Regions from separate parts of the Paenibacillus sp. FSL W7-1279 genome, predicted to be linked through region 1. Evidence: riboswitches for the same ligand, from Rfam matches in the RefSeq annotation. Region 1 holds a riboswitch; each other region holds the start of a gene.
The links. A riboswitch is a leader RNA that binds a small molecule or an ion and turns the genes downstream of it on or off. The one in region 1 is predicted to bind ZMP and ZTP.
Positions count from the first base shown of each region.

Region 2: linked by a shared signal. The riboswitch ahead of rpiB (ribose 5-phosphate isomerase B) and the one ahead of purT (phosphoribosylglycinamide formyltransferase 2) in region 1 are both predicted to bind ZMP and ZTP.
Region 3: linked by a shared signal. The riboswitch ahead of MKY82_RS20290 (tetrahydrofolate dehydrogenase/cyclohydrolase catalytic domain-containing protein) and the one ahead of purT (phosphoribosylglycinamide formyltransferase 2) in region 1 are both predicted to bind ZMP and ZTP.

Region 1 is NZ_CP150215.1:4,399,281-4,403,477, reverse strand. Features, by position in the region: gene MKY82_RS19455 (YdcF family protein) at 1-324, shown strand, start outside; gene MKY82_RS19450 (ATP-binding protein) at 335-1,777, opposite strand; ZMP/ZTP riboswitch at 2,031-2,111, shown strand; gene purT (phosphoribosylglycinamide formyltransferase 2) at 2,195-3,355, shown strand; gene MKY82_RS19440 (MATE family efflux transporter) at 3,676-4,197, shown strand, end outside.
Region 2 is NZ_CP150215.1:6,973,165-6,977,361, forward strand. Features, by position in the region: gene glyA (serine hydroxymethyltransferase) at 1-984, opposite strand, end outside; gene MKY82_RS31640 (TIGR01440 family protein) at 1,075-1,659, opposite strand; gene rpiB (ribose 5-phosphate isomerase B) at 1,741-2,205, opposite strand; ZMP/ZTP riboswitch at 2,320-2,401, opposite strand; gene MKY82_RS31650 (low molecular weight protein arginine phosphatase) at 2,493-3,080, opposite strand; gene MKY82_RS31655 (manganese efflux pump MntP family protein) at 3,134-3,697, opposite strand; gene MKY82_RS31660 (L-threonylcarbamoyladenylate synthase) at 3,780-4,197, opposite strand, start outside.
Region 3 is NZ_CP150215.1:4,574,595-4,578,791, forward strand. Features, by position in the region: gene MKY82_RS20280 (sucrose-6-phosphate hydrolase) at 1-244, opposite strand, end outside; gene MKY82_RS20285 (LacI family DNA-binding transcriptional regulator) at 426-1,418, opposite strand; gene MKY82_RS20290 (tetrahydrofolate dehydrogenase/cyclohydrolase catalytic domain-containing protein) at 1,715-2,563, opposite strand; ZMP/ZTP riboswitch at 2,628-2,707, opposite strand; gene MKY82_RS20295 (permease) at 2,865-3,875, shown strand; gene MKY82_RS20300 (TIGR03943 family protein) at 3,973-4,197, shown strand, end outside.

The DNA of each region.
Region 1 (4,197 bases):
GAATCGGAAGTTGCCAGGCAGTATGCCATCGAGCATGGTGTTCCGGAGAGTGACATCCTTGTCGAGACGGCTTCGACGATCACGGAGCAGAATCTGCACTTTGCCAATAAGGTAGGAGATTCAGCAGGACTGTCCTCTTACCTCATTGTAAGTGACCCGCTGCATATGAAGCGGGCGATGATGATGGCGGAAGATATGGGATTGGAAGCCAATCCTTCGCCCGCAGCCCGGAGCGCGTATCAGAGCCTGAGAAGCAAAGTTCCTTTTCTAATCAGAGAAGTCTTTTATTACATCGGTTATCAACTGGCATCACCATTCCGATAATATGTATGCGTTATAAAGCCGGTAAATGGATCGTAAAGGTTGTCCCATGATTGGGTATGCTCTCTACATTCATCGTACCGCCATGATTATGAATAATGTTCTTGGTAATCATCAGTCCGAGTCCCGTCCCGGTGTCTTTGGTCGTAACAAAGGGCTGTCCCAGGGATTGGATTTGTTCCTGCGTCATGCCAATCCCTTCGTCCTGCACGATGATTCGAACCTCTTGAGCGTTGTGCAAAATGTCCAAGGTAATGGTTCCCCCTTGATTCATCGCTTCCATGGCATTTTTCAGCAGATTGATGAACACTTGCTTGAGCTGGTTTACTTCACCCTGAACGAAGACCGGTGCCATCGGATAATGAGGGATGATCTCGATATTTTTGAGGGCTGCTTGAACCTTCATAAGGGTAATGATCTGTTCCATAATGGCAAACACGTCGATGGGTCCGCTGACATGAACGCTCTGCGGTTTCGAGAGCACCAGGAGTTCATTGACAATGAGTTCGATGCGTTTGAGCTCCGATTCAATGATTTCAAAATAGAGCTCGTTGCTTCGTTCCGCAGATCGCAGCAATTTTACAAATCCGTTAATCGAAGTTAAGGGATTCCGAATTTCATGGGCAATGCCGGCGGCCAACTGGCCGGCGGTGGTCAGCTTCTCGGATTGCATCACGCGATCTTCTTCCATCTGCTGCTCTGTGATGTCCTTGAAGATTCCGACGGCCGCTTTCTCGCCTTCATAATTTATGATCAACGTGAATCCCGTGACCATTTTCTCCTGCCCGTCCAGACAGCGTATCCGATAATCGACGCTTCCGATCTCTCCGCTCTCGGCATATTTTGCCCTGCGTTTCATCAGTTTGTTATGGTACGATGCGTCGACTACCACGTCGGTTGAAATCCCGAGGACGTCACGGGGATGCGCAGCATTAACAAGTCTGAGCGCGGCAGGATTAACATAGTGGACAATGCCTTTTTTTGTTATGAGTACGGATAAGGGGAGTCCTTCCAACAGCTGCAAAAACGAATTTTCCTTCTCGTTTAGCTTCTGTTCCTTCAGCTCCAGCTGCTTCATAAGTTGTCTCAGCAAGGTTCGATCTTCAAACTGTACCAAGCAGCCACGGAAATTCTGCGCCAGCTCCTCCTTAACGCTGATACGTACACTGAGGTATACTTCACGATCGGATGGATGGTGGTAAACATATTCAAACTGGGTTATGGATTGCTGTTGATCTTGAGTGGCTCTTGCGTTCCAAACCACTTGATTCAATAAGGCGCGAATGCTGCTATCTTCTTGTGGCGCCCCGGCAGTTAACTCCTGCTGTGAATATCCCAATAGATCACTTAGTGCCGAATTGACCTTAAGAATCGAACCATCAAGCGATATCATTGCCATTCCGATTACGGCTTGTTCAAAGGCAAAATCATGATTGGGGTTGGAATAGGGCAGCACAGCAAGTCTCCTTTCAAATATCTGACAGGAATGAATTTATCCATATTATATGTTGGACCCTATCATTCATCAATCCTTTAAAGCGATAGATCAATAACGAAATTTCTCGTTTTGGCGATAAATCCACCCTAAGAAGTGGCTTTCGCAATCGCTGAAGGATGCCATCGATATGCTGAAGTCTAAATCCTAATGTCGCCTTACGGTGATATTGCAATTAACGGGAAGATTAAGTATGATTTAAATAACAATGTATAGGTTTATGTGTAACTGGCGTAGCATGGGGGACCATGAGGGAGCACATAGATGACGACGGCCGTACGCCTGGGCAGAGGTAAGGGAAGCTTATTTCCCTTACCTCTTTATTATTTTCTGCTTTTTTATAAGTCTCTGAAACTACGAGAAGGGGATAAAACAACGATGTTAAAAACGAAGAAAATACTGCTGCTAGGTTCGGGAGAACTCGGAAAAGAAGTCGTGATTGAGGCCCAGAGACTGGGTGTTGAAACCGTAGCGGTCGATCGTTATGCTGACGCTCCTGCCATGCATGTTGCCGATCACAGCCATGTCCTCGATATGCTGGATGGGGAGAAATTACGCGCAATCATCGAGCTGGAGAAGCCGGACCTGATCGTACCCGAAATCGAGGCGCTCGCTACTTCGGAGCTGGTTAGACTGGAGGAAGAGGGGTACCGGGTTATTCCTACTGCCAGAGCTGCGAAGCTTACGATGGATCGTGAAGGGATTCGCCGGTTGGCTTCCGAGGAGTTGGGACTGCCTACTGCAGGCTATCGATTTGCCGATACTTATGAGGAATTTAAACAGGCTGTCCTGGATATGGGCTTTCCGTGCGTAATTAAACCGCTGATGAGTTCCTCAGGCAAAGGCCAGAGTGTATGCCGCTGCGAAGGGGATATCGAGTCCTGCTGGAACATCGCGATGGAAGGCGGCCGCGTGCAGAACGGCAGAGTGATCATTGAGGAATTCATTACGTTCCAGTCAGAGATCACGCTTTTGACCGTTCGCTCCGTCAATGGAACAAGCTTCTGTGCGCCAATCGGTCATATTCAGGAGAGCGGGGACTATATCGAATCCTGGCAGCCGCACAACATGTCCGATGAGCAAATGGAGGAAGCTAAATATATTGCAAGGACGATTACCGACGAGCTTGGCGGATATGGATTGTTTGGTGTTGAATTGTTTCTTGCTGCGGATAAAGTGTATTTTAGCGAGGTGTCTCCGCGACCGCATGATACCGGCTTGGTTACGCTGGTGACGCAAAATTTATCTGAGTTCGCGCTTCACGTCCGTGCCATTCTTGGTTTTCCGATCCCGGAGATCGAATTGATAACGCCGGGAGCCAGCCGTCCGCTGAAAGCTGCGCGAGAGCTGGAGAACTACACAATTACCGGTGCTGAGCAAGCACTGGCTGTTCCGAATACGCAGCTGCGCATTTTTGGGAAACCGGTGACCAAGGTTGGAAGACGGGTCGCAGTTGCGTTGTCAACCGGCGGCACATTAGAGGAAGCGCGTTCGCGTGCGAAGCAGGCTTTGGATGAACTTGCTATTGAGGAAGCCTAATCATTACCGATTCTTAGGGTGGTGCATCCATAATCTTCTGAAAAAAGGTCAACCGATTTACCGGTTGATCTTTTTTTCATTGAAATGATTTCGCGGATCAAAACCCGGTATGAACCGTTCTGACCATAGTGACTTAGTTTTGTTAGTGGTTTGATGATAAATATGCAGAAATTTATGTTCTTTCATGATAAGATACACAAGAATACAAACGACCCTCACCCATTATAATGTTTTCAAGGCGCTGCTCTATAGGCTTTATAGCGTTATATTATCTAATAAATATATAGAGGAACGTTTAGTGACGGCATAGGAGAATCTACATGAGAGACATGACGCAAGGAAGTCCGATCAAGCTGATCATCATGTTTACGATCCCGCTTTTAATCGGAAATATTTTTCAACAATTTTATAATATGGCGGATACCCTGATCGTTGGGCGCACCATTGGTGTGAACGCACTTGCGGCCGTTGGCTCGACCGGCAGTATTTTGTTTTTTGTCATTGGCTTTGCCCAAGGCTTGACGGCAGGTTTATCCATCATAACGGCGCAGCGTTTTGGCGCCAAGGATATCGCGGGCGTTCGCAAAAGCGTGGGAACGAGTATATGGATTAGCCTTGTATTCACGGTTTTCCTGACCATTGTGAGTGTCATATTCACGAGGCCTGTCCTCGTCATGATGAACACGCCGGCAGAAATCCTGGATGATGCTTATTCGTACTTAATCGTCATAAATTGGGGTGTTGGGGCAGCCGTCCTGTTCAACCTGCTGGCGAACCTGCTCAGAGCGCTTGGGGACAGCCGGACACCGCTTCTATTCTTGGTGGTCGCAAGCATTCTGAAT
Region 2 (4,197 bases), 2.6 Mb from region 1:
CGCGTCTTTGCCGGTGATGTCCAGATTACGGGTATCCACCAGCATCAGGTGGTTATCGGTTCCGCCGGAAACGATGTTCAGGCCTTCCTCGATCAGGGTATCGGCCAGCACTTTCGCGTTCTTCACGACATTCTCTGCATACGTCTTGAAAGACGGATCCAAGGCTTCGCCAAGCGCAACGGCTTTGGAAGCAATCACATGCATGAGAGGCCCGCCTTGGGAGCCGGGGAATACCGCTTTATCAATCGCTTGCGCCCAAGCCTTTTTGCACAGAATCATACCGCCGCGAGGTCCGCGAAGCGTCTTATGCGTCGTTGTCGTTACAAAATGGGCATGCGGAACCGGATTCGGATGAAGACCTGCCGCAACGAGCCCTGCAATATGAGCCATGTCGACCATGAACAACGCGCCTACGTCATTGGCGATGGCAGCCAGCTTTTCAAAATCAATAATGCGAGGATAGGCACTTGCACCCGCCACGATCAGACGAGGGCGATGCTTGAATGCCGCTTTGCGGACTTCGTCGTAATCGATAAGGAACGTGTCTTCTTGCACGCCGTAGGCAACGAAATTGTACAGAAGGCCGGAAGCGTTAACCGGGCTTCCGTGAGTCAAATGGCCGCCATGGGCCAGGTTCATGCCGAGCACGGTATCTCCAGGCTTCAGGGCTGCCAAATATACCGCCATGTTCGCTTGGGCACCGGAGTGCGGCTGAACGTTGGCATGCTCGGCTCCGAACAATTCTTTGGCGCGGTCACGGGCGATATCTTCCACGATATCCACACGCTCACAGCCACCGTAATAGCGTTTGCCAGGGTAGCCTTCCGCATATTTATTCGTCAGCACCGTCCCCATTGCTTCCATAACCGCTTCGCTGACAATATTCTCAGAGGCAATCAGCTCAATGTTGCTGCGTTGACGCTTCAGCTCCAAATCCATCGCTTCCAATACAGCCGGGTCACTCTTCCGCAAATGTTCCATCATGTTCATATCCTCCCATAATCCATCGTTATTTTTTCTTGCAAACTTAAAACTACAAGTAGTCATCATTGAAAAAGCGAGTTCTCATTCGAATCAATCGCACAGCGTGGAATCATCCCTCTGCTCGAGTCGGTACACCGCACGTTCTCCGCCGATCAGCTTGGGGCGGGTATAAGCCGCAGTTACGCGCGCCTCCCCGATATAACGCTCGGTCGGCCGGAATGGAACCGCCACTCTCCGCAAATGCATGCCGATCAGCGTCTCGCCGATATCGACACCCGCATGGGCTTCAATCGATTCCGCAAGGCAGGGCTCCTTCATGCTGCGGTAAGCTGCAGAAGCCATCGACCCGCCCGCACCCGGAATGGGAACTGCCGCCACTTCCGTCAAGCCCAGCCGCTCGAGCAGCTCGCGTTCCATGACAAGCGCACGGTTCAGATGCTCACAGCATTGATAGGCCACCGCGAAACCGAATTCCGCTTGAACCGCGGCAATGCCCTGGAGAAGCCGCTGCGCCGTTTCAAGAGCGCCACCCGTACCGATTCGGCGTCCAACCACTTCACTGGTGCTGGCTCCGATGACCAGCACTTTACCCGGGCCTAAATCGGCCGCTTCGGCCAGTTCGCGGACAATACGCGCTGTCTGTTCGTTCAAGGAAACCTTGGAGATATCCGTCATGACACAGTCCTCCCGATGATTTTTTCACAGAAGATGCTTCAATCCCATATCACGATAGCCGCAGCTGTATTACGCGTTCACTTATCGCGATTCATTCTTCAGGTAACGCTCCTCGATGGCCTTGATCTTGTTCACGCGGCCGACATGGCGCTCGCCATGACTAAAATCCGTCGTCAGCCATGCGCTGACGATTTCGGCAGCAAGTCCGGGACCGACGACACGCTCACCCAGCGCAATCACGTTGCTGTCGTTATGCTCGCGCGTCGCTTTAGCTGAGAACACATCATGTGTCAGCGCGCAGCGAATGCCCGGCACCTTGTTGGCCGCAATGCTCATGCCGATCCCCGTACCGCAGATCAGAATGCCGCGGTCCGCTTCACCCGAGACGACCTTCTCGCACACCGGAAGGGCATAATCGGGATAATCCACGGAGTCGGAACAGCCGCAGCCCAGATCCTCCACCTCGTGTCCAAGACCCCGAATGACTTCCACGATCTCCTCTTTCAGACGAATGCCGGCATGATCCGTACCCAATGCAATTTTCATCTATGAAAAACCCCCTCGTATGTTCGCTTTTGCGTTTTAGCTTGTTTCATTATAACCCAAATCGGGCGCAAAAGACGAAAAAAGAGCAGTCGGCGCACGTATTGTGCTCCAAATGCTCTTTGCCCAGGCGACCGGCCGTATATTCCGATGCTCCATCGTGGTTTCATCCACTTCGTCGCCAGTTACACCGGATCATTTGTTTTTCACCTTCATCTTAAAGCAATACCATGCGAAAGGCAAGTGGCTTTTTAGCCCAATGGCAGGCTTTATATCTCTAAAAGCTAGACTTAGTTATGCCGATCCGCTTCCAGCTTGTCCAAAAGACGGAACAACGCCGTCCGTATCTCTGCGGCCGTCGCTTCATATTCCTCCCGCGAGCCTCCAAAAGGGTCGGAGATATCGAAGCTCGGGATGCGCTGACGCAGCTCGATCAGACGCTCCCGGTCACGGTCGCTGACATCGTGGCCCAGAGATCTGGCCAGCTCAAGCGCTGCATACAGACTATCCTGCTCCCGCAGATCGTCCAGCACCCGGCGGTCATCCTCAACAAACTCTTTCAGCGTGTGCATCTTGTCTGCGGCGTGCGGGAACTGCCTTATAGCATACTGCTTATGCGACTGGGTCAGCGTCAGAATCAGATCCGCCCATTCCACCAGGTTCGCGGTCAACGGCTTGGACACCAAGCGTTCCTGGATATCCTGGTCTCGCAGGATGGATTCCGCATGATGGGACACCGGCATTCCGTCCACGGCCGAGACGCCGGCGGACTTCGTTTCCAGCGGAATGCCCCGTTGTTTGGCAAGCTTTCTCAGCATGCCTTCCGCCATTGGACTGCGGCAGGTATTTCCCGTGCAGACAAACAGTATATTTTTCACGGTCCGTTCCTCCCGTTCGTAGGTTCTTTGGGGCTATTGTAACAAATATTGCGTCAAAAAATAAACATGGTGCCAAAGATAACCAAAATCAGTCCGCCCAGCATTTCACCGTACTCCCCCAGCTTATTGCTTACCTGACGGCCAAGCAGCAAACCGAGAATGGACAGCAAACCGCCCACGACCCCGAAGGAAATTACGATTAACAGCACATCATCCACAAACATTCCGAGCGAAACGCCTACCGAGAAGGAGTCGATGCTGACGCTAAGCGAAAACAGCAGCATGCCTAAAAATGCGGTAGGATGTATTCGCTGCCCTTCTCCGCCCCGCAGGGCGTTATACATCATATGCCCGCCCAATAAAAGCAGCAGCCCGCCGGCAGCAAGCCCTGTGACGTGGCCCAGTAACATGCCAACGTAGCGGCCGGCAAATAAGCCCAGCAGCGGCATCAACATGTGAAACAACGCGATCATGAAGCTGATGCCCAGCATATGGCCTAAGCGCATACCGCCTCTCATTCCAACTCCGATTCCAAGCGAAAATGCGTCTAGCCCGAGTGCAACCGCCATCAGCAGAATCGCCGCAAGCTGTCCCGATTGGACAGACGCCTCCAGCATGCCCATTCCCCCAAGTCCCATGGTCTTGTACACCATATGCGGACAAGGGGTAAATGATGCCAACAGCGTTCATGCGGCAGCTTTAATTCACCTCGATGATGTGGTGTCCCGCGGCCTTCAGCAGCCGGTTCATGACGGCTGCTCCGAGGCCCTGCTCCGGGCACGCTTCGGCCAGGATGAAGGTTGCGCCTTCGTCATCGAACCGGCGCAGGCCGGCGTACAGCCGGCGGGCCGCTTCCTCCGGCGCGGCCAGGCTGCCGAGCGAGACGGCAACGTCCGCGCGGTAGTGACCGATGTGCTCGTCGAACGACAGCACGCCGGTCACCTCCCCGCGCCGGGCAGCCGCCTCAAGCTCGGCCGCGATGCGTGCCGAAACGGCGTCGGCACGCGGGCCCTGCACCACGCACATCGCACCCTTCGGTGCGTAGTGCGTGTACTTCATGCCCGGCGAGCGCGGCGCCGGGCTCTCCGCCTCCCCGGCGGCGCGATGCAGCGCCGGG
Region 3 (4,197 bases), 180 kb from region 1:
GGTCTTTCGAGGATGTATGGTACCAGTATTTCAAGCCGTGATACGTACCCAGCGGAAACCATTGATAAAATAAGTGATATTCCCCGTTATAATAAGAAAACCCGTTAGGGTCATTCAGCAAGCCCATGATGGGCTGTATGTGAAACCTCTGCCTCCATTCGCTTAATTTCACTTTCTCCTTTAAGGAGGAAAGCTCTTCGGGAGAAGCCTGATCCAGGCGTCGGTATTTCAGTTCTCTGTCCATATCTCTTCTCCTTATAAATGGGCTTACTAAAAAAATCTAACTGATCATGCTATGCGTGAACATCAGCCTAACTCACCTGTAGTGGAACCGGTTCCAATCAGGAGTAAAAATAATGAACTCAGCTCCAATACCAGGCAAAAGCAGTATTGGAACCGGTTCCGTTATTTTCAGTATAAAATACCTATTTTAGATTGTCAACGCTTTCGCGATGAATCATATCGCAGCTCATAACCGTCAGGAAATCCACAGGCTCGTCGTTGACCAGCTTCATTATATGCTGTGCGGCGAGATGGCCCGCTTGGGAATATCCATATTTAACCGTTGTCAATCCAGGATGAATCACCTCGGTTACGTCGTATCCGCCAAATCCGGTAACGGAGAGTTCGTTCGGAATTTGAATGCCCTTCATATGAGCCGCTTTCATAACGCCTAACGCGATATTGTCAGTAGCGCAAACCACGGCAGTTGGCAGCGTTCGGTTCGACTCAAAAATGGACCATGCGGTCTTTACACCATCCGACATCTTAAATCCACTCTCATAGAGATCCGCTTTCGCCTCACTATCCTCGCTTACCGCTTTCAGAAACCCTTCCTTCCGCTGAACTCCGACAGCAACGTCTTGTTCCGTCACCCCGATATAGGCAATATGGCGATGTCCCTTGGACAGCACATACCGGCCCATGTCATAACCCGCGGCATAGTCGTTATAAATCATGCTGTGAACATCCTTATGCTGCTGTCCTAACAGGATGACAGGGATGCCGATCTCTTGAATCGCGGCAAGATGGGTATCCGTCACTTGAGTCGCAAATAAAATAATGCCAGATATTTTTTGCCTGGCGAGATCATACAGCGCTTCAATCTCCCTGGTTAAGTCCTGGCTTGCATTGATAATAAGAAGCTGATAACCGTGTTTCCTTAATTCTTCGTCCATGCCGGCAACGGTCTGCGATGCTGAGAATGAATCCAGACGCGGTACAATGGTGCCGATCATGCTGGTTTTCTTCGCTTTCAAGCTCTGTGCAAACGAATTCGGAATATAACCGGTTTCCTGAATGACCAGCTCAATTTTTTGGCGTGTTGCATTGCTGACGGAACCTCCGTTCAAGAAACGGGAGACCGTGCTTTTGGCAACCCCGGCTTTTTTGGCAATATCTGCAATCGTGTTCTTCATTCGGTGCTCCCGGGAGCCGCTTGCGGCGCTGCAACGAACAGTTGTTCCTCCACAGCTCCTAGTTGGGCAGCACAATGGATCATGTTTCGTTTGTGCATGAATCTCTCCCCTTCGTTTTCGCTTTTTCCTAACTATACCATGACGTCCAGGCATCCGTGAAATGGAGACTCCAAGCCTATTATGGCAGGAGCCATATCTTTTCCAAGCTCCAGACTCTTACTAGGAATGAACCGATTCGAAGGGGATTTATTCATGGGCGCATCTTAATTCATATGCAAATTGTCTGTGGTTTTCCTTCAGGCTTGCACGGTTCGCTCGGCCGATTCGACGGTATGCTTCAGCAATGTAGCAATCGTAACGGGGCCGACACCTGCCGGTACCGGTGTAATCGCAGATGCCACCTTCGCGCAGGCTTCATAATCGCAGTCGCCGATATTCCCTTTATTGTAGCCGGCATCCAATACAACGGCACCCGGCTTAATCCAGCTCCCTTGAATGAAATTAGGTTTGCCTACGGCCGCAACCACGATATCCGCCTGGGACACAAGCTCCCCGAGGTTCCTCGTTCTCGAGTGGCAGATCGTAACGGTAGCATTGCGATTGAGCAGCATCATCGATACCGGCTTACCCAGAATCGGACTGCGTCCGACCACCACGGCATGCTTCCCTTCGATCGGCAGATCATAATAATCCATAATCGCAATAATCGCGGCAGGCGTACAAGACGGATAATCGGCAAAACCAAACGCATTTTGCGAGAAACCGAGCGTGGTTACTCCATCCACGTCTTTTTCAATGGCTATGGCATCAAAAGCCGCCCGTTCATCGATATGATGCGGCACCGGATGCTGCAGCAGAATACCGTGGACATTCGGATCCTCGTTCAGCTCTTGTATCGCGGCGATCAGATCCTCAGTCGAGGTCGAGGTCTCCAGCACCACTTTCTTGGATATGATGCCAAGCCGCTCGCAAGCATTTCCCTTCATCCGTACATAGGTCGCCGAAGCAGGATCATCGCCAACCAGAATCGTTGCCAGACAAGGCGTTATCCCGTGCTGCTTCAATTCCTGTACCTTCACCGCCAGCTTTGCCTTAATATCATCGGATACCTTTTTTCCATCCAAAATTACGGGTTCCTTACTCATGCTAATCCGCTCCTTCGCCATTGTATTAAAAACATAAAGAGGCAAGGCGACTAATCGTCTCCTTACCTCTTGCCCAGGCGTACGGCATATGATCCTATGTGCTCCCTCTTGGTACCCCAAGCTACGCCAGTAACACACAGATAACTTTTTTAAATATACCACGACTTTGGACTTCGCGCTACCGGTCATGAAGTTCACCTATTAAATCGTAATCTTTTTGATTAATTTGCAAGAATCGAGTATGTTGCCGATGGTACAAGCATAGAATGTCCTAAGAACAATTCGCTCCAGGAGGCCTTGAATGAAATATCCGGTAATCTTCAAAATGCTGCCCTTCATGATTCCGCTTGTCTTCGTGATACCGGTCTTGACGATATGGCTGCAGAACGATTCAAGTCTAATATCAAGCCGTGACATACAGCAGGTAAAAACGGTTTTTACGGGCATTTTCCTTGAGGCGCTTCCTTTTGTGCTGCTTGGAGTGCTGCTGTCGTCCCTTCTTCAGCTGTTCGTTAAAGAACAGTGGGTGCGTCGGATCACGCCCAAAAACCCGGTCATCGGCGTCCTGTTCGCTTCCATGCTGGGGATCGTGTTTCCCATCTGTGAATGCGGGATGATCCCGGTCGTCCGAAGGCTGATGCTTAAGGGGATGCCTGCCTACATCGCTGTAACCTTTATTCTCAGCGGACCTATCCTGAACCCCATTGTGTTCGCTGCGACGTTCATGGCCTTCCGTTCGCATCCCGAAGTGACGATCGGCCGGATGGGACTGGCTTTTACAGTCGCGATAACGGTAGGTTTGCTTGTCTATGTTTTTTCAAGGAACAACCCGCTCAAGCGTTCCTTACAAGAGTTTTCCGAACAAGATTCCGCCGTTGGTGAACGCAAGCTGCACGAGCATCCCAAAACCTGGAGAAGCCTGTTTGTCCACGCCGGAGACGAATTGATCGAAATGGGCAAATACCTGGTTCTTGGCGCATTCCTGACAGCCTGCATCCAATCCTTCATTCCTAGAGAAGAGCTGCTGGCATTGGGGAACGGTCCCACCGCTTCTTACCTGTTCATGATGGGGTTTGCTTTCATCCTGTCCCTCTGCTCGACTTCGGATGCCTTTGTAGCATCGGCGTTCACGCACACCTTTACCGTAGGTCCGCTCGTATCCTTCCTCGTGCTCGGCCCGATGCTGGATTTCAAAAGCTTACTCATGCTGTCGACTACCTTCAAGACTAAATTCGTGATCGGTTTAAGCCTGCTGGTAATGACCCTTGTCTTTATCGGCTCTGTAGCCGTCAACGCTCTTTTGGGTGGATAGCTGCCTAAGGATGAAAGATTGACGAAAAACCAAACGAGATTACCGGGACCGTTTAGGATCATCAGGTATCCGCTTGAGATTGGAGGTGATTGGGAGGATGAAGTCCAGTTTGAGGATACGGATTCACTATACGCTCCGGTCGCTGCTTGTTGCGGCTCTCGCCGCTTATATCATGCATCTGAATGCTTCAGATGCGCTCGAATATTACCTAGCGCCACATATGCAGACCCTGCTGCTTCTCTGCCCGGTTCCGTTGTTGTTCATTGCATTCGGGATGATGTGGCATTCCCTTGCGGGCGATTCCGGAGAGGTATGTGATTGC